DNA from 4 places in the Providencia sp. Marseille-Q8014 genome. Region 1 is predicted to be linked to each of the others. Evidence: predicted binding sites of a transcription regulator. Region 1 holds the regulator's gene; each other region holds the start of a gene.

Region 1 (5,294 bases):
ATTCTGATTGCTAATGGTAGTAAACTATGCTGGGGATATAATATATAATGATAAAAATCAGTCGGATAGGCTACTATGCTTTTACTTATTGATAATTACGATTCATTTACTTATAACTTATATCAATACTTTTGCGAATTAGGCGCAGAAGTACTCGTTAAACGTAATGATGAAATTTCTATCGAAGAGATAGAATTATTAGCGCCTACACACCTAGTGATCTCACCAGGACCTTGCACGCCTGATGAGGCAGGGATCTCTCTTGAAGCCATTAAATATTTTGCAGGTAAAATTCCAATTTTAGGGATTTGCCTTGGTCATCAAGCGATCGGTCAAGCCTTTGGAGCCACGGTTGTGAAAGCAAGAGAAGTGATGCACGGCAAGACTTCTGCTATTCATCATAATCATCAAGGGGTTTTTAAAGGGTTAAATAGGCCGCTTACGGTAACTCGTTATCATTCCCTCGTCATTGCCGCGGAAACATTGCCAGCATCTTTTGATGTGTCCGCATGGTCACTGAATAACGGTGATGTGGATGAAATTATGGGAATACGTCATAAAACCCTACCAATCGAAGGTGTTCAGTTTCACCCAGAAAGTATTTTGAGTGAGCAAGGTCATGATCTACTGAATAATTTCCTAAAATACTAGATTTTGCTTATTTCAACAAAAAAATAAAATTCACTTCATCACTCGCTTAGCTATTGCTCTTTTGTGATTTTTTATTCATATTTATTGCTTATATTTTCACTTAAGCACTAAGCAAAAGCAGGTGAGGGGTATGAAAGAACAACAAGCAGTAAATCGGCAGACCTATGATGAGGTGATGTTACCTATTTATTCTCCGGCAGAATTCATTCCTGTTCGTGGGGAAGGTAGCCGAGTTTGGGACCAGCAAGATAAAGAGTATATCGACTTTGCTGGTGGGATTGCGGTGTTAGCACTCGGTCATTGCCATCCTGCTTTAGTTGATGCAGTTCGTGAACAGAGCGAAAAGCTGTGGCATGTGAGTAATATTTTTACCAATGAGCCTGCGCTAAGATTGGCTCAAAAGCTAATTGAAGCCACTTTTGCTGAACGTGTCTTTTTTGCAAACTCTGGTGCTGAAGCCAATGAAGCCGCATTTAAATTAGCGCGTCATTACGCTATCACTAAATACAATCCATATAAAACGAAGATCATCGCTTTTAAGCAAGCCTTTCATGGTCGTACCTTTTTTACCGTATCAGTTGGAGGGCAAGCCAAATATGCGGATGGCTTTGGACCAAAACCCGCTGATATTATTCATGTGCCATTTAATGACCTTGATGCGGTCAAAGCGGTCATTGATGAAAATACATGTGCGGTCGTATTGGAACCTGTACAAGGGGAAGGGGGCGTCACTGCTGCAACGCAAGCGTTTATACAAGGCGTACGTCAGTTATGCGATGATAATAAGGCTCTATTGGTCTTTGATGAAGTGCAAAGTGGTATGGGGCGTACTGGTAAGTTATTCTCTTATATGGATTATGGTGTGGCACCCGATATTCTGACCACTGCGAAAGCTCTTGGTGGCGGTTTTCCTATTAGTGCGATGCTGACCACCCATGAAATAGCGCAAGAAATGGGGCTTGGTACACACGGTACGACTTATGGTGGAAATCCGTTAGCTTGTGCTGTCGGTAATGCGGCGTTTGATATTATCAATACACCAAAAGTGTTGGATGGTGTCATCAAGCGACATGAGCTATTTGTTTCCCACTTGAATAAGCTCAATGAAAAATATGATATTTTTGCTGAGATCAGAGGGAAAGGGTTATTAATTGGTGCAGAATTGAAAAACCAACTCAATCATCGTTCGAAAGAGATTTTACAGGCGTGTGCCATTGAGGGATTAATGATGCTCAATGCTGGGCCAAATGTATTACGCTTTACTCCATCATTAATTATTTCTGAGGAAGAAATTAATAGTGGTATGAAAAAATTAGAAACAGTGATTGAAAACGTATTAAAAAATAAATAAATGTCTTTTACTCAAAGAGGTATTAACCTCTTTGAGTTTTTAACCATTGATGAGTAGATTAGATCATTATCTTTTTTTGTATAACCTTTCTACTGACGCCTGCTGTTCCTCTAATGTCGCAAATGTTTTTCGAATAATAACAGGAGCATTTTGAGCATTATTTGGAGTAATCGTTTTTTTTATTTTACGAGAACTTTGCGTGCTTATATTTTTTGTGTGATTAATGCGGTTTCCCTTATTTTGTATTTGTTGGGGATCTGCCTTGTTGTGAGTTTCAGAAACGCAAGGGGATAATGCTATTTCAGTCAGACCTCTTTTAACTTGCCCATTTATAATGACGCGTCCAGTGCCTTGATAATGAGAAGAGATGACATGAGCGGTCTGATGAATTGACTGTTCCTTTTTCGGTGGATTGAGTTCCTTAGTCGTGGTGGCTATTTTGAGGGGAATGCGACTTCCTTTTTGATATGAAATTGGTTTCGGTTGAGTGAAGTGTTTAATAATGGTGTCTTTCTCGGATTGAGTTTGTTCTTTTTTATCCATATACCAAACTAAATCCAGTTCTGAATAGTTTGTACCAATAAGGCTTGCATTGAGTTCTGATTTTTTCAGGTAGAGCATTGAGCGATCTTTTAGAGATTCAGCAGAATAGCGATTAGCCTCTAATTTATCTAACACGTGATGACATTTAGATTTCAACTGCTCAAGTTTTTGTTGAAGATGACATTCAGACGTCGGTCTCTTCACATTTAATGGGGAGGTTGATTGGTTATCACAGATATGACGCTCATTTGTTTTAATCGTATTTTTTGACATGCTTGGTTTTAATGAATAGGAAAAGGGTAACGATAATGAGGGTAAAGAAGGGAGCTGGCTCTTATTGAGAATATTGGCGGTATTGATTGCTACATCGATTTTAGTTTGCTGTACCTGACATGCGTTATCATCGTATTTTACGGGTGTCGATAAGGTGATTGAGGTTGGCTTAGTGCTATGTATTTCGTTAAGAAACTTATACTTTGCTTCTAGATTATTTCTTTTTATACGACATGATTCAGCGATTGTTTCAGTTGTCAGATTGCCACGTTTGAGCATCTCTGCATGAGCCGCTACTGTTTGGTTGATATATTTTACGGATGGGTGATGTTGACTTGTTTTCATTTTAATAAAACCTTTAAATAATAGTATATTAATTATTCTAGATTTTATTTTTTAGTGGATATGAATAATATAAAATAACGATACTTATGCTATTTGCTGGTTTTGTGGTGATATCGAAGGAAAATGGCTCTATATCAAAGATATAAAGCCATTATGCAATTGAGGTCAGACGAATTATAGGTTTATCGAGTACCGTACACCACGATAGTTTTACCATGCGCGGAGATAAGGTTTTGGTCTTCTAGCATTTTTAAGATGCGACCAACCGTTTCGCGGGAACAACCGACAATTTGGCCAATCTCTTGGCGTGTGATCTTAATTTGCATTCCATCTGGATGCGTCATCGCATCGGGTTGTTTCGCTAAATTAAGTAGCGTTTGAGCAATACGGCCTGTGACATCAAGGAAAGCCAGATTACCGACTTTTTCTGATGTGGTTTGTAGGCGGCTTGCCATTTGCGCGGAAAGGCGCATAAGGATATCAGGGTTAACCTGAATAAGCTGACGAAATTTTTTATAAGAAATTTCAGCGACTTCGCAGGCACTTTTTGCTCTGACCCAAGCTGAACGTTCTTGCCCTTCTTCAAATAACCCTAGTTCACCAATGAAGTCTCCCTGATTTAAATAGGAGAGGATCATTTCTTTGCCTTCTTCATCTTTGATTAAAACAGCCACTGAGCCTTTAACGATATAGTAAAGGGTTTCTGCTTTTTCACCCTGATGGATCAGAGTGCTCTTGGATGGATATTTATGAATATGGCAGTGTGACAAAAACCATTCAAGAGTAGGGTCTGTTTGTGGCTTGCCGAGAACCATTAGCGTTATCCTCTGTATGTTAATACAGCCATTCGGTTAATCGTCACCAGAATAGCTGGTTTTTTAAAGTCACTAGCTTAGCATATTAATTCGCATTATAGAGCAAGTTAATACCAACACTATAATATAATCAATTGAAACCTTGAGTTTTGATCTTAACCCTATCAGGTGGAACTTTGTTTGTAACATATTAAACTCAGAAAGTCTTGTTTTTATCGATTCAGCATCATAAAGCGCCTATTTGATTGAAAGGGTTTATGTAACAATGTAATCTTTTAGATAAACTTTTTCCTAGGGGAATAAAATATGGAAGCAAGAGTTAAATGGGTTGAAGGGCTCTCTTTTTTAGGCGAATCAGCTTCAGGTCATCAAGTTATGATGGACGGTAATTCCGGTGATAAAGCGCCTAGCCCAATGGAAATGGTCTTGATGGCTGCGGGCGGTTGTAGTGCTGTTGATGTTGTTTCTATTTTACAAAAAGGCCGTAATGACGTGAGGGGTTGTGAAGTTAAATTAACGTCACAGCGTAGGGATGAAGCACCTCGTTATTTTACCCATATTAATTTGCACTTTATTGTAACGGGAACGGATTTAACGGAAAAAACGGTTGAACGCGCTGTTCAGCTTTCTGCTGAAAAATATTGCTCGGTCTCATTAATGTTAGAAAAAGCCGTCACTGTTACCCACAGTTTTGAAATCAAAAACCAATAATTTATTTATTAATTATATAAATTTTTTAATTTATGATGCTTATTTTAAATAATAATAAGCATCATTTATTATTAATCATGTTTTCTTTTTATGAGTTTTTCGACCAACGGTGTCATGATTAACTCCATCGCTAATCCTAATTTTCCACCTGGTACAACGATAGTGTTCATTGCGGATATAAAAGAACCATTTAACATCGACAATAAATAAGGGAAGTCGATCTGTTCTAGCCCCCTAAAACGAATGACAATGAAACTTTCATCTTGTGAAGGAATCGCTTTAGCGGAAAATGGATTGGATGTATCGACAGTCGGTACACGTTGGAAATTAATATGGGTACGTGAAAATTGAGGGGTAATATAATTAATATAGTCACCCATTGAACGTACGACGGAATCCATGACGGCTTCTCGTGAATGCCCCCGTTCTGTTGTATCGCGGATCAATTTTTGGATCCATTCAAGGTTAACGATTGGAACCACACCCACTAATAAATCGACGTACTGTGCGACATCGTTTTCAGGCGTGACGACACCGCCATGCAAGCCTTCATAGAATAAAACATCACTATTTGCAGGTAAGGGTTCCCACGGTGTGAATGTGCC
Region 2 (5,294 bases), 200 kb from region 1:
TTTGGACATATCAAAGGCGCATTTACCGGTGCTATCAATCCCCGTCGCGGCTTACTCAAGGAAGCGGATGGCGGTATTTTGTTTTTAGATGAAATCGCCGAATTAGGGCTTGATGAACAAGCGATGTTATTGAAAGCGATCGAAGAGAAAAGTTTTTTTCCGTACGGTTCTGATGAGGAAGTTGAGAGTGATTTTCAGCTTATTGCGGGAACCCACCGCAACCTTGCGCAATGGGTGGAAGAGGGGAAGTTTCGCGAAGATTTATTTGCACGTATTAATATGTGGACTTTCACGCTACCAGGTTTAGCGGATCGTCGTGAAGATATTGAACCAAACATAGATTATGAATTGATAAAATTCAGTCGGGAAGCACAAAGCCAAATTCGTTTTGATCGTGAAGCTCGACAGTTATATTTGAAATTTGCCAATTCCCCCTCGGCATTATGGCGAGGGAATTTCCGAGAATTGGGCGCCTCCATTAACCGTATGGCGACTTTCGCAGAGCGTGGGCGTATCACAAAAGAGGTTGTCGATGAAGAAATTATACGCTTGAAATCGCTATGGGGAACGAAAACAACGCATGCTCTCCCGCCGGAAATAGGTGAAATCGATCTGTTCGAGCAGCCGCAGTTAGCTACCGTGTTGGAGGTATGCTATCGCTCATCGAGTTTATCGGAGGCTGGCCGAATGTTGTTTTCTGTCTCGAGACTACAGAAAAAGCAACCAAATGATGCAGATAGGCTGCGTAAATATTTGGCTCGCTTCGGATTGGATTGGGATAAAGTGAAAAATCATTAAGAGAATCTGTTAACTTAATGAAATCGTTAGCGATATGTTTAGATATCATTTTTATAAAAATAATAAAGTCATTAAGTATAAGGAATTAAATTATGGAGTTAACTTTTCTTGGCACTAGTGCTGGAGTGCCGACAAAAGAGCGTAATGTTACCAGTATGCTATTAAATTTAACGGGCATTCGTAAGACATATTGGCTGTTTGATTGTGGTGAGGGTACCCAACACCGTATTCTTAATAGCGTATTTAAGGCGCCAAGAATTGAGAAAATTTTTATTACTCATCTGCATGGGGATCATATTTTCGGTTTGCCAGGGTTGTTATGCAGCCGTTCAATGGGAGGATCGACAGACTTGTTAACCTTATACGGTCCGAAAGGGTTAAAACAGTATGTTGAAACGGCGCTCACCATAAGTGGCTCGTATTTAACTTATCCGTTAGACATTGTTGAGATAGAGGCTGGACAACTGTTCGATGATGGCGAGTTGATTGTGACTGCATACGCGTTAAATCATCGTGTTGAATGTTATGGCTATCGTATTGAAGAACATGCAAAAAAAGGCGCATTGAATACAGAAAAACTCGCTCAAGATAACATTCCCCGCGGACCATGGATGCAAGCTTTGAAAGCTGGTGAAACGGTCCAATTAGAAGATGGGCGTACAATAAAGGGGGCTGACTATTTGGGGGAACCCAAACCCGGTAAGGTGATAGCGCTTTTTGGTGATACGGTGCCAACAGAGCAGGCGGTATTACTTGCAAAAGATGCCGATGTGATGGTGCATGAAACGACGTTAGAAAATGCGTACCAAGAAAAAGCCAATGAGCGCGGCCATTGTACGACAGGGCAAGCGGCATTGGTTGCGCAAGCGGCCAACGTAAAACGTTTTATTGCAACTCACATTAGTGGACGTTATAGCACTGAAGATGTGCCGATGTTGTTGGCAGAATGTCAGGCTATTTTCCCTAATACAGAGATGGCATCGGATTATTTAACGATTAAAATTTAATGAGTAAGTCATCTACAAAATATCGATGATGTCGACTCGCAAAAATGGCGGGTCGACGACAGTCGCTAAAAGCGACATAAGCAATAGAGAGTCGCAAAGTTAGTAAATAACCTTCACAAATCCATTGCGGCAATAGGTTTCATACTCGTCAGAGAGTGGGCGATTCGTGATAATCACATCAAATTGCGAGAGATCGCCCATATTCGCCGTCGCTACCTCATCAAACAAGTTGTATGTTGCTAGTAAGATTTTACGGATCGATTTTTCCATCGCTTTTTTCTTCATGGGCAAATCATCTAAGTTATAGCACGTGACACCATAGGTACTGTGTATACCCGCCGCTGAGATAAAGGCTTTTTTGGGGTTTATGGAATCAAGGATGGATGGCTGAGTAGGATTATAAAAGGAATCACTTTTTGGACGATATTCTCCGCCACATAGCAGAGCAGTCGCATTTTTTTTCTGACTTAATGCCAGAAAAACGTTATGAGAATAACAAATGCCTGTAAAGCTGATATCTTCAGGAATTAAGGAGATTAGTGTCGCCATTTCGATACCATTATCGAAAAAGATCACATCGTCTTCTGACACCATGCTAGCCGCTAAGTTAGGAATATACAGCTCTTCAGTTTGGTCGGGGGTAAAGATATCGGCTTGTGGATCTTTTGAGGTCAGTGAGGATGGCTGAGTAACAGAAACGATATAGCCGCCAAGTAACGACATCGGGATAGGCCCTTCGGTATCGGCATTAAGGTCACGGCGAATCGTCATTTCAGAGACTTCAAGTATTCTGGCCGCTTCTTTAAGGTGAATTCTACCTGAGCGTTTGATGCATTCACTCAAACGGCGGAGGCGTTCTTTTTGTTTTGTTTCTATCACCGAGCAATCCTTTTTTAATCGGCGCGGGCCTGCCGCGCCCCATCGTTTAGTACCCACTTGAGGTTACATTATCTCCCGAAACAATCGCGACACTGGCACTTGCGCCAACACGACTGGCTCCGGCTTTGATCATTTTTTCTGCGGTTTCTCGATCACGTACACCGCCAGATGCTTTTACACCAATTTCATCACCAACGACTTTACGCATTAATGCGACATGGTGTTCTGTGGCTCCCATTGTACTGAAACCTGTTGAGGTTTTCACAAAACCAACTTTCAATGTGCGGCAAATTTCACAAACTTGGATAATTTCTTCATCGGTTAACAAGCAAGTCTCTAAAATGACTTTCAATGTCGCATCACCACAAGCGGCTAACACAGCAGCAATATCTTGACGAACGAACTCAAGATCACCACTCTTTAGCATACCAACGTTGATCACCATATCAACTTCATTTGCTCCACGACGAACGGCTTCAGCCGCTTCGAAGGCTTTCGCTTCGGTTAAGCATGCACCCAGCGGAAAGCCTACCACACAACAAACCATAACATCGCTATTTTTTAGGCATTCGCTGGCTAAAGGCACATAGCCTGTATTCACACAAACAGAAGCAAAGTGATGTTCAGCAGCTTCAGCACAGAGCTGTTTGATATCACTAACAGTAGCGTTAGCCGCTAACAGTGTATGATCGATATATTGTGCTAAGTTTTTCATTTAAATGTTTCCTATTAAGAATAAATATGGAGTCAATAACAATGAATGAAAAAATGTGGCGGATATAACACTTGGTCATTCGTTATTCGAGATCTTAATCACAAATGATATTTATGCAACATGATAATGTTATTATCATATCATTATGTGATTTATTTAACACGAGGGACATTATGGATATAGCAGTTATAGGTTCAAATATGGTCGATCTGATCACTTACACTGATCAGATGCCAAAAGAGGGCGAAACCTTGGAAGCGCCTGCATTTAAAATTGGCTGTGGTGGTAAAGGTGCCAATCAGGCGGTTGCTGCTGCGAAACTTAATTCAAAAGTCATAATGTTAACAAAAGTAGGCGATGATATTTTTGCAGATAATACCATTCGCAATCTTGAGTCTTATGGCATAAATACACGCTATGTTGAAAAAGTGCCTTGCACTTCGAGTGGTGTGGCACCTATTTTCGTGAATCCAAATTCTGCGAATAGCATTCTTATTGTAAAAGGAGCAAATAAGTTTTTATCTCCAGAGGATATTGAGCGCGCCGCAGAAGATCTGAAAAAATGTAAGTTAATCGTATTGCAGCTTGAAGTGCAATTAGAAACGGTTTATCACGCGATCGCATTCGGTAATAAGCATAATATACCGGTATTGCTAAATCCTGCACCAGCACAACGCACGTTAGATCTTGATTTTGCTTGTCGTTGTGACTTCTTTGTACCTAATGAAACTGAACTGGAAATTTTGACAAATATGCCTGTTGATACGATGGAAAATATTCGTCGTGCAGCGCAGTCTTTATTAGATAAAGGATTAAAAAATCTGATTGTCACATTGGGCGATAAAGGGGCGCTATGGATGACGCGTGACAATGAGTTATTGATCCCCGCGATTAAAGTCAATGCGGTGGATACCAGCGGAGCCGGTGATGCCTTTATTGGTTGTTTCTCTCACTACTATGTGCACACAGGTAATGTCGCCGAAGCATTAAAAAAAGCGGTGATGTTTTCTGCATTTAGTGTAACAGGTAAAGGTACCCAATCTTCTTACCCTAGCATTGAGCAATTTACAGAGTTTGTTCAACTTAATAGTTAATAGAAAACAATATCCCTCGATGTTAAATGCGGCCGTAGAGCCGCAATTCAGCGGATATTAATAATAAAAATAAGGGTTACTATGAACATCAAAAATATCACTCAGTTGCCTGATGGCTACCTGAGTCGGACTCCTATATTCCAATTTATCCTACTGTCCTGCCTTTTCCCGTTATGGGGGTGTGCAGCGGCACTTAATGATATTCTGATTACACAGTTTAAAAGCGTTTTTGAATTAAGTAACTTTGCCTCTGCTTTGGTACAAAGTGCTTTCTATGGCGGTTATTTTTTAATTGCCATTCCTGCTTCATTAGTAATTAAAAAAACCAGTTATAAATATGCCATTATGGTTGGTTTGATCTTATATATTGCTGGTTGCTCGATGTTCTTTCCTGCTTCACATATGGCAACTTATACCATGTTTTTAGCTGCAATCTTTGCAATAGCAATTGGTTTGAGTTTCTTAGAAACCGCAGCGAATACTTATAGTTCAATGATTGGTCCAAAACAGTATGCAACATTACGTTTAAATATCAGCCAAACTTTCTATCCGATTGGGGCTGCTGGCGGTATTTTATTAGGTAAGTATTTGGTGTTCTCTGAAGGGGAAAGCCTACAAAGCCAAATGGCCAATATGAATCCTGAACAAGTACATCAATTCCGTTTGGAAATGCTAGAAAATACACTAGAACCTTATCGTTATATGATTATGGTGCTAGTGATTGTGATGATTTTATTCCTGCTAACGAAATTCCCAAAATGTAAAGTGGCTGAGACTAAAGATCACAAACGACCTTCCGCA
Region 3 (5,294 bases), 330 kb from region 1:
TTCTTTCACGGTGGCATCGAACAGAGCATCAATACCTGTTGCTTTCACCTTCTTAGTGATACCTACATGTGCATAGATATCCGCAATTTTACCGATAGAAACAACTTCACCTTGTTTCTCTTCAACTAATTTTTGCAATATCGTTGGTGATGGTGGCTCAACGGCTAAGTCATGACGGTTACCCGTACGCTCAAAACTGCCTGCTTTGTCGCCAATGAATGGACGCGCGATAACACGACCAATGTTGTAGCCGCCATTTGTCAACTCTTCACGAGCGATTTCACATAGCTCATACAGTTTGTCTAGACCATAAGTCTCTTCATGACAGGCGATTTGGAATACGGAGTCAGCTGAGGTGTAGAAAATCGGTTTACCCGTTTTCATGTGCTCTTCACCCAATTTATCCAAGATCACGGTACCTGAAGAGTGGCAATTACCTAAATAACCAGGCAAGTTAGCACGCTTCACAATGATATCTAACAACTCTTGTGGGAAGCTGTTTTCTTCATCTGCGAAATACCCCCAGTCAAAGAGCACAGGCACACCCGCGATTTCCCAGTGACCGGATGGTGTATCTTTACCTGAAGAAATTTCACTCGCATAAGCGTAAGCACCGATGATCTCTGCATTAGGATCAAGGCCTGCTGGGAATTTACCGCAAGACTCTTCAGCTGCTTTACCCAGACCCAGTTTGGTTAAGTTAGGCAAATGCAGCGGCCCCTTACGGCCTTTATCTGCATCACCACGCGCACAGGCATCTGCAATATGGCCTAATGTGTTTGAACCTTCATCATTAAATTTGTGCGCATCACCTGCTGCACCAATCCCAAAAGAATCCAACACCATAATAAATGTACGTTTCATAACTTCTCTCCTGCGTCATCATTCCCTATAGGGAAGTGCCACTGATAAAACTTATTTGTCAATTATTCACTGATTTGGCGGTAAACCATTGGTGAAACTTCTGGTTTTTTATCACCAATAACCATAGCAGCACGTACTTCTTTTGCTGCATCTTCCCATGCTTTTTCACTATTTGCATGAATAATCGCTAATGGCGTTTGGCTATCAACGGAAGTTCCCAGTGCCGCGATATCGCTTAAACCAACACTATAATCAATCGAGTCAGTTGCTTTACGACGACCACCACCTAATGTCACCACAGACATACCCAGCGCACGGGTGTCCATTGCCGTCACAATACCGGATTTCTCCGCATACACGGCTTTGTGCAATACGGCTGTTGGTAAATACTTGTTATAGTTTTCAACGAAATCAGTTGGGCCTTTTTGAGCCGCCACCATACGACCAAAAATCTCTGCGGCTTGTCCATTATCCAACACCGCCTGCAATTTCTGGCGAGCTTCTTCTCTATTTGCAGCCAAGGATCCGGATACAAGCATTTCAATACACAGCGCCATCGTGACTTCGTACAAACGAGGGTTCCGGTATTCGCCGGTTAAAAATTGCACCGCTTCGCGGACTTCAACGGCATTACCCGCACTTGAAGCAAGTACTTCGTTCATGTCGGTCAATAAAGCCGTTGTTTTACAACCCGCACCATTAGCCACCTGTACGATAGACTCAGCCAACTGCTCTGATTTTTCATAAGTTGGCATAAAGGCACCTGACCCCACTTTGACGTCCATCACTAAGGCATCAAGACCTTCAGCTAATTTTTTGCCTAAAATAGATGCGGTAATCAGTGGAATAGAATCAACTGTTGCGGTGATATCACGCGTTGCATAAAAACGTTTATCAGCGGGTGCCAGTGAGTTTGTCTGCCCGATAATCGCAACCCCAACATTTTTGATAATGTCACGGAAACGCTCATCATCTGGGAAAATATCAAAATTAGGAATCGCTTCAAGCTTATCCAGCGTTCCTCCGGTATGGCCCAAGCCACGCCCCGAAATCATCGGCACATAGCCACCACACGCAGCAACCATTGGGCCTAACATCAAAGAGGTCACATCACCAACCCCGCCAGTTGAATGTTTATCAACGAGAGGGCCATTTAAATTGAGTGATTTCCAGTTTAGTACAGTGCCTGAATCACGCATTGCCAATGTTAATGCAACACGTTCAGCCATTGTCATATCATTAAAATAGATGGTCATTGCCAATGCGGCTATCTGACCTTCAGAAACAGAATTATCTCGTACTCCATTGATAAAGAAACGAATTTCTTCTTCACTCAGTACTTTACCATCACGTTTTTTACGGATAATTTCTTGTGCCAGAAACACGGTATGCTCCTTAATTCAAACAGAGTCTAGGTAATCGCTTAATCACACTATTATTAATAGTTACTGCTTGATTTTTTAGTCTCAAAACCAAGTGTATTCAACAGATTAGCTAATAAACTTGATGCGCCAAAACGGAAATGGCGAGCATCGACCCAGTCTTTACCTAAAATTCTATCTGCTAATGCTAAATATTGAGCAGCTTCTTCAGCAGTACGAACGCCACCCGCCGGTTTAAAACCAACGGTTTTCGCTACGCCCATATCATGGATCACTTGCATCATGATTTCAGCACTTTCAAGAGTGGCATTCACCGGTACTTTACCTGTGGAGGTTTTAATAAAGTCCGCACCCGCTTTAATTGAGATTTCAGAAGCTTTGCGAATCAGTGCAGGATCTTTTAATTCGCCGGTTTCAATAATCACTTTCAGAAGGACATTGGCTGCCGCGCAAGCATCTTTACACGCTTTCACTAAATCAAAACCAATTTTTTCATTACCAGCCATCAACGCTCGATAAGGGAAAACCACATCAACTTCATCTGCACCATAAGCAATAGCAGCACGTGTTTCCGCCAACGCTATCTCGATGTCATCATTTCCATGCGGGAAGTTAGTGACTGTTGCGATACGCACTTCGGGCGTACCTTGCTCACGCAGTGCTTTACGTGCAACAGGAATAAAACGAGGGTAGATACAGATAGCCGCAGTTTGGCCTGCTGGGCTTTTTGCTTGATGACACAACGCGATCACTTTTTCATCGGTATCGTCATCATTGAGGGTGGTTAAATCCATCAGATTCAGCGCGCGTTGCGCAGCAGCAGTTAAATCAGTCATAAAAAACTCTCCAACGTTGTGAATTCTGTCAGAACAACACGTTCTTTGTTGGCGAGCGGGCTTGGTTCCTTAAAGATGCTACTCGAAAACCCGAATGTAGCAGCTGAATTCCTTCTCACCGCACAATACCCTAGAGCACATTCACTCTGAGAACTAGCAGTCCATAGCAGCTAATTTATCGCTATTTGACCATGGAACTCGGCTATTTTGTGTGCTACAAATCACATTAATTGCCTGAACGTTACATTGTTAAATACAAATATGTGAACAATATCGCAATTATACGCTATTTAGTCTCAGTTTTATTCTCTCAAATGGCTTTTTTATGTCTTTTTTAGCCTTCCAATGCCATCAATACACTTGATTAAGCGTAGTTCAAAATTGACGGTATGAAATAAAAAGAAGAAAGAATATAACTGAAAATAATGAAAGAGAAAGGGCATTTGCCCTTCCTCAAAAAACGAGAGATTAAATTATTGCAAGTGTTAAGAAGAAGCCCGCAATAGTCGCACTCATTAAGTTAGAGAGCGTACCCGCCAGAACAGCTTTCATTCCTAAACGAGCGACATCACTACGACGATTTGGTGCCATACCACCTAAACCACCAAGTAAAATAGCCACCGAAGATAAGTTAGCAAAACCACACAGTGCAAATGAAATGATCGCTTTAGTATGATCGGAAAGTACCTGTTTGCCTGCCGCAAGAACATCTGCATCCGGTTTCATGTATTCACCGAAATTCATAAAGGCAACAAATTCGTTAACAACCACTTTTTGACCAATAAACGAACCGGCAACTGTTGCTTCACTCCATGGCACACCAATCAAATAAGCTATCGGCGCAAATACCCATCCCAGAATTAATTCCAAAGAAAGTTGTGGATAATGGAACAAGCCACCAACACCGCCTAAAATACCGTTAATTAGAGCGATCAAGGCGATAAATGCCAATAACATTGCACCTACGTTCAAGGCTAATTGCATCCCCGAAGCAGCACCTGAAGCAGCTGCATCGATCAGGTTTGCTGGGCGCTCATCTTCAGCAACCAACTCTGTCGCATTAACGTTATCACGCACTTCCTCAGTTTCGGGTACAAGCAATTTAGCGAACAGTAATCCTCCCGGAGCCGCCATAAACGATGCAGCAATCAAGTATTCCATTGGAACACCCATTTGCGCATAACCGGCCAATACAGAGCCTGCTACAGAAGCCAAACCACCACACATAACCGCAAATAATTCAGAATTGGTCATGGTCGAGATATAAGGACGTACAACTAATGGTGCCTCAGTCTGCCCAACAAAGATATTCGCTGTAGCAGATAAAGATTCCGTTCTGGAGGTACCAAGCACTTTTTGCAAGCCGCCACCCAATACTTTGATGACTAGTTGCATAATACCGAGGTAATAAAGAACCGCGATCAATGAAGAGAAGAACACAATGATTGGCAGAACACGTAAAGCGAAAACAAATCCACCACCGCCAAACAGTTCAAACATTTTGTCGGAAACAAGGCCGCCAAAAATAAAATTCATGCCATCTTGGCCGTAACTAATAACTTTAGAAACGCCATCTGACATCCCTTGTAATACGCGACGACCTGCTGGTACATAAAGTACAAATGCACCGATAGCGATCTGTATAAGAAAAGCCCCGCCAACAGTACGGAGTTTAATCGCTCGACGATTGCTGGAGAATAGTACGGCAATACCAATCAGTACTGCCATCCCAACCAGACTCATAATGAGTTGCATGGAAGTATCCCTGTTCACTTAATGCTAGATTGATGTAGAAAGGAAACTGGTAAGTTCCCTTGACTCTTTGTGCGATGATTATACCTAGTCCCTTCCAAGAACCCGCAATCTTCGTCACAAATACATAGTGTAATAAGTAACAAAAATTCAATTCTTGTGATTGAAATCACATTTAGTTATCGACATAATCTGAAAAGCACAAAAAGAGAGAATAATGAGGTGAAAAAATGCAGGGAATAAGCTAGCCATATAAAACCCACCTCTCATAAAAACAGTGAATGCATCTGGCTTTTATTTGAACAGATTAAATAATGATAGGCTATTTATGTAAAGTTGCTGCGCAATTTCATCGGGACTTTCGTGGCGTAGTTCACATAACGACTGAAAAATCTGTTGAATACGCTCAGGACGATTTGGCTCACCTTGAAAGCCAGACACAGGCATATCTGGGGCATCG
Region 4 (5,294 bases), 1.3 Mb from region 1:
TTTGCGAAAAACCTTTAGCATCAGTTGATCAATGGCTTCGGTGATCAGAACAATCACTTCCTGAATAAATGGCCTGATATCTGAATGTTTATTCAGCCTTTCAAGGACTTGATTTTCTGTATACTGTCTATTTTCCATAATGACTCTTTACACCACTTGGTAGCTGAAAATTCAACAACTACCAAGTGATAAGTTGACTACCTTTATAATTTTGAGGCTATAAAAAGAATAAAGCTATCCATTTATTTATTCATGTGCTGGTATTCATGACAAATAGCTTGAACCAACTGTGGGTGATCGACTAACCCACAGAATCGCTTAACAGCTTCATCGACTCCATTTTCGCTAATATATTTAGCCATTTCAACTGCTTGAGGATCAGCTTCACTCCTAAAATGCAAAGCAGCAGCAATACCAATGACTAAATAGTGATTCGCTAATTGGTATTCAAGGGTGCCAAGTAACGGTTTAATTAGCCTATCTTCAGGACTGAGTTTACGCATAGGCTGGCGTCCGACTCGCTCAACATTGTCATGGAGGTAAGGATTAGCGAAACGCTTTAAAATTTTATCTATGTATTGTTGGTGCTTGATAGGATCGAAGCGATAGCGTTGAATTAAGACTTGCCCACTCTCCTGCATGGCTCCTTTCACAATCTCTGCAATCTGCGGATCATTGATCGCATCGTAGACCGTCTGATATCCCTTGAGTTGCCCCAAATACGCTGTAATTGCATGCCCAGTATTTAGAGTAAATAGCTTACGCTCAACGAATGCCAGCAAATTTTCTGTCAGCTCCATTCCCTTGATTTCAGGAATGTCGCCAACAAACTGTGTTTGATCCACGATCCATTCACTAAATGTCTCTACCGTTACATCGAGCGGGTCATCGTTTGCCGCCTCCATAGGAGGTACAATGCGGTCGACAGCAGAATCTACAAAGCCAACATTTTCCTCTACCCATTGATGCATTGAATCGCAAAGATGAGCTAACACATGCTGTTTCAGCTGGCTTGTTCCTCTTACCATGTTTTCACAGGCAATAATATTCAAGGGTTTACTGTTGCCGATTTCCCTTCGTTTCTGTATACCTTTTGCCAATGTTGCTGCAATTTTTTCTAATATTTGAGGCCCGACAGCAGTCGTCACCATATCTGCAATGGCGATATGCTCCACTGTTTTTGGATCCATACTGTTAACCGCATTCACTCGTTGAACTTTTTCAACGATATGTTCTTCACCAACCACATGGACTTGATAGGACTGCTGATGTGCTAATTGGTCAATAAGCTGTTGATTAATATCTGCAAAAATCATTTCTGAATTTGCATCTGCTAATAGTTTGCCGATAAATCCACGTCCAATATTACCTGCACCAAAATGAATGACTTTCATAGCAATCTCCTTAAGCGGCACTTTGTGTTGATAAAATATCGAGAACTTCCTGAACACTCTGAGTTTTGCAGAGTTTTTCAATCATTCCGTCTTCATCAAGTGCAGAGGTAATTTTTGTAATGACTTGGATATGTTCATTATTACGGGCAGCAATTCCTATCACTAAATGGGCAATATCTTCTGGTTCATCACCGAATCGAACACCAGTAGGGTACTGGCAAATAACAATGCCTGTTTTTAATACGCGTGCCTTCGCTTCAATTGTGCCGTGTGGTACCGCGATAGACTCGCCTAAATAGGTTGATGTTAACTTTTCTCTTTCTAGCATCGCCTCCACATATTCAGGTTCAACATATCCCCCTTCAACGAGCTTTTCTCCCGCAAAGCGAATGGCTTGTTCTTTATTCGGTGCGCTTAAATTAAGATGAATATGCTGTGAACTGAGAGTAAACAATGCTTCTTCTTGCTCTTCTGGATCATAATGTTCATCGTTTGCCGCGATTAGCGTTTGTTTAATCAAGCGACTGTCATTCGCGGCGTGTGGGCTTTTTTCAGCAATAAGACGCGTGATGAGGTCATTATACGTTTGGCTATCTAAAAAATTTGTCAGTGAGATATGAAGTGCATGAGGCGCATAGTTTTTTGCTCGTGCAGTTAAATCTCTATGTGTCACAACAATATCTACATCGGCAGGGAGATCATTAATTGCCATATTGGTCACTGCAATTTCATTTAGCCCAGCATCACGCACTTTCTTCGCTAAGACTCCGGCACCCATCGCACTGGACCCCATTCCTGCATCACAGGCAACGATAATTTTGCGAACCTGACTCAAATTTGCTGTCTGGTTTGCTACAGCCTTGTCACTTTTTCCACTTGAAGATTTCGATTGCGCTTTCATTTCACGCATTTTTTGCGTTGCGTTACCAAGCTCATCTTCATCCCCTAAACGCGTTCGTTTTAATAAAATAGCCGACACTAAAAATGAAACTAATGTGGCACTCGTGACCGATAAAATCACACCGATTAATGATGATTTCGGCGTCATCAGCAATACGGCAAAAATAGAGCCTGGAGATGCTGGTGAAACAAGCCCCGCATGAAAGATGCTCATCACAAATACGCCCGTCATTCCACCAAGAATAACAGCAATAATTAATCTCGGATTCATCAACACATAGGGGAAATAGATTTCATGTATTCCGCCAAAAAAATGGATAATCGCGGCACCGGGCGCTGATTGTTTCGCATTGCCTTTACCAAAAAACATATAAGCCAGCAGTACGCCTAAACCTGGACCTGGGTTTGCTTCAATTAAAAAGAAGATGGATGCCCCTGTTTCTGTGGCTTGCTGTATCCCTAAAGGAGAAAAAATACCATGGTTAATCGCGTTGTTGAGAAATAAGATTTTGGCTGGTTCGACAAATATTGAGGTCAACGGTAATAGATTATGGGCCACCATCACATTGACCCCAGCGGAAAGTATTTTGGATAAACCTTCCACTAAAGGACCAATCGCAAGGTATGCAAGAATGGCGAGCAGCATCCCGATAATGCCTGATGAAAAATTATTCACCAACATCTCAAAACCTGTTTTGACTTTGCCTTCAATCCAGCGGTCAAAACGACGGATTGCAAATCCTCCTAATGGACCGGCTATCATCGCTCCCATAAACATTGGCATATCCGCCCCTACGATAACCCCCATAGTGGTGATCGCCCCAACAATGCCGCCACGTTCGCCACCCACTAAGCGACCGCCAGTATAACCAATGAGTAAGGGAAGAAGATACGTGATCATCGGGCCGACAAGTTGCGCCAACGTGTCATTTGGCCACCAGCCCGTTGGAATGAAGAGCGCGGTAATCAACCCCCACGCGATAAAGGCACCAATATTAGGCATAACCATGTTACTCAGGAAGCGCCCAAAATTCTGTACCTTTAATTTGACATTTGATGTTACCATAATAGAACCCCGTGGTACGAAAATGATACGGTTATAACGTTATCGCCAAATAACGTTTGTGATTTTTGAACAGTTTCACTCTAGCATGACCGCTATCGGATGCGTACCACGCGGGCTTTTTGTGATTGATATCACTATTCCCCCCTCACTCCCCCTATGTTTTTAGTGATCAAACTCTCAATAACGGCATGTAGCAAAACTACATTGCGTGTTTTTTGTTCATTAAACCAATTTAACGTGATTTTTATCACATTTTTTACGACGATGTTTTTTGTTAAATAGTGATTCGAATCACAAAATATTTTTAGGTTGCCTACTTTTTAACTCAGTAAAATTCACCATTTGGTCTATTGTTACTGTTATTCAATATTTTTGTAATAAACTTTCATCTCGTTGCATATCGCTCTCGTTTGATTCGCTTTTCTTTTTTGAAGTGAGGAAATTCAATTTCTCAACATCTCGACCCTATTTCATCTCATTAAAATCATCATTAAATGACCTGTTGCAACTTATTATTATTTAAAGGTTATTCTACTTGCTTCATTGATTCTTCACCGCTAAATTAGCCGTAATTTTACTAATAAGAGTGAATAGGTTATGAGCCTCACGATCATTATTTTTCTGCTAGTCTATGTTGCGATGGGGTTTGGTAAGTTGCCCGGTTTTAAAGTCGATAGAACAGGAGCTGCGGTTATTGGTGCTTTGGCCATGATGGCTGTAGGGAGTATTACGCCACCACATGCATGGAATGCTATCGATTATCGTACTATTGGGATGTTATTTGGCTTGATGGTCGTTTCCGCATCTTTTGTCGTATCCGGATTCTATAGCTGGACGGCGAACCGCGTTGCGATGCTAAACGTCAGTGCTCCAGTACTACTTGCTGTATTAATTGCCGTTGGCGGACTACTCTCCGCCTTACTCACAAATGATGTCGTTGTTGTCGCCATGACACCTTTGTTAGTCTCAATTACCTTATCTCGTGGATTAAACCCAATTCCCTTTCTGTTAGGATTTTGTTTTGCCGCTAACAATGGTGCTTCAGGTTCATTAATTGGCAGCCCTCAAAACATGATTGCGGCACAAGGGTTAGATATTTCCTTTATTGGTTTATTACAAGCTTCGGCGATCCCAGCTTTGCTATCATTACCTATTACATGGGCTATTTTAGTTTTTCTCTATCGTAATCGTTGGTATCTCGCTAAAACGGCGACAACGCCCTCGGCCCCTACTGCACCAACTGACTCCGCGACAAAACTTGATGTATGGGAAACCACCAAAGCCGGTATTATCACATTCATTGTGATCATCGCTTTCGTTATCAGTGATATACCAAGAGAACTTATTGCCTTAACGGCTGCGGGCTTTTTACTTTTAAACCGTTCGATAGCCTCAAGTGATATGTTGAAACTCGTTGATGGTAATTTACTATTACTGATTATGGGGCTATTTGTTGTCAATGCCGCCTTTGCATCGACTGGCTTACCACAACAAATGTTAAATGACTTGCGCAGTAATGGCGTTGAATTAAACAACCCTATTGTTCTATTTTTGGTCACGGGAGTATTAAGTACTATTGTCGGGAATAACCCCGCCGTGATGTTACTTGTCCCTTTCCTATCCACAAGTGGCAATGCCGATTCATTAGGTGCAGCCTTAGTATTAGGCTCTGGGTTCTCAAGTAATTTATTTGTATTTGGAAGTCTTGCCGGCATTATTGTCGTTGAGCAAGCTGCCGCTTACGGCGTCAAAATCTCATTTTCAGAATTTGCCAAGTCGGGGGGCATCGTTGCGCTGCTGTGTATGCTTTTAGCGGCCGCATGGATAATGTTAGTCCTTTAAAAAAAAGCCACTCGCTGTTTACGGCGAGTGGCCTATAGAATACTTATTTAGGGTAGTGAGTTTTATTTAAAATGGTAGCATGTGCCCCAACG

What was found. The regulator CRP, encoded in region 1, controls carbon source genes, mostly activating them, when cyclic AMP is high. The targets are predictions, from matches to a motif close to ATGTGANNNNNNTCACAT.
Region 2: deoC (deoxyribose-phosphate aldolase) is a predicted target of CRP. The motif match lies at 3,545-3,562, and genes of this name have one in related genera.
Region 3: deoC (deoxyribose-phosphate aldolase) is a predicted target of CRP. The motif match lies at 3,344-3,361, and genes of this name have one in related genera.
Region 4: ACWPW6_RS07430 (PTS mannitol transporter subunit IICBA) is a predicted target of CRP. The motif match lies at 3,596-3,613, and genes of this name have one in related genera.

The regions. Positions count from the first base shown of each region.
Region 1 is NZ_CBCOPT010000001.1:373,899-379,192, forward strand. It holds gene ACWPW6_RS01610 (aminodeoxychorismate synthase component II) at 76-651, shown strand; gene ACWPW6_RS01615 (aspartate aminotransferase family protein) at 782-2,002, shown strand; gene ACWPW6_RS01620 (hypothetical protein) at 2,069-3,163, opposite strand; gene crp (cAMP-activated global transcriptional regulator CRP) at 3,346-3,978, opposite strand; gene ACWPW6_RS01630 (OsmC family protein) at 4,285-4,689, shown strand; gene ACWPW6_RS01635 (phosphoribulokinase) at 4,761-5,294, opposite strand, start outside.
Region 2 is NZ_CBCOPT010000001.1:570,409-575,702, forward strand. It holds gene rtcR (RNA repair transcriptional activator RtcR) at 1-798, shown strand, start outside; gene rnz (ribonuclease Z) at 891-1,805, shown strand; gene deoR (DNA-binding transcriptional repressor DeoR) at 1,905-2,684, opposite strand; gene deoC (deoxyribose-phosphate aldolase) at 2,731-3,399, opposite strand; gene rbsK (ribokinase) at 3,573-4,493, shown strand; gene fucP (L-fucose:H+ symporter permease) at 4,575-5,294, shown strand, end outside.
Region 3 is NZ_CBCOPT010000001.1:706,836-712,129, reverse strand. It holds gene deoB (phosphopentomutase) at 1-864, opposite strand, end outside; gene deoA (thymidine phosphorylase) at 927-2,249, opposite strand; gene deoC (deoxyribose-phosphate aldolase) at 2,303-3,082, opposite strand; gene ACWPW6_RS03035 (NupC/NupG family nucleoside CNT transporter) at 3,551-4,825, opposite strand; gene ACWPW6_RS03030 (TatD family hydrolase) at 5,129-5,294, opposite strand, start outside.
Region 4 is NZ_CBCOPT010000001.1:1,699,095-1,704,388, reverse strand. It holds gene ACWPW6_RS07440 (MltR family transcriptional regulator) at 1-138, opposite strand, end outside; gene ACWPW6_RS07435 (mannitol-1-phosphate 5-dehydrogenase) at 243-1,394, opposite strand; gene ACWPW6_RS07430 (PTS mannitol transporter subunit IICBA) at 1,405-3,360, opposite strand; gene ACWPW6_RS07425 (ArsB/NhaD family transporter) at 3,958-5,202, shown strand; gene ACWPW6_RS07420 (MoaF C-terminal domain-containing protein) at 5,246-5,294, opposite strand, start outside.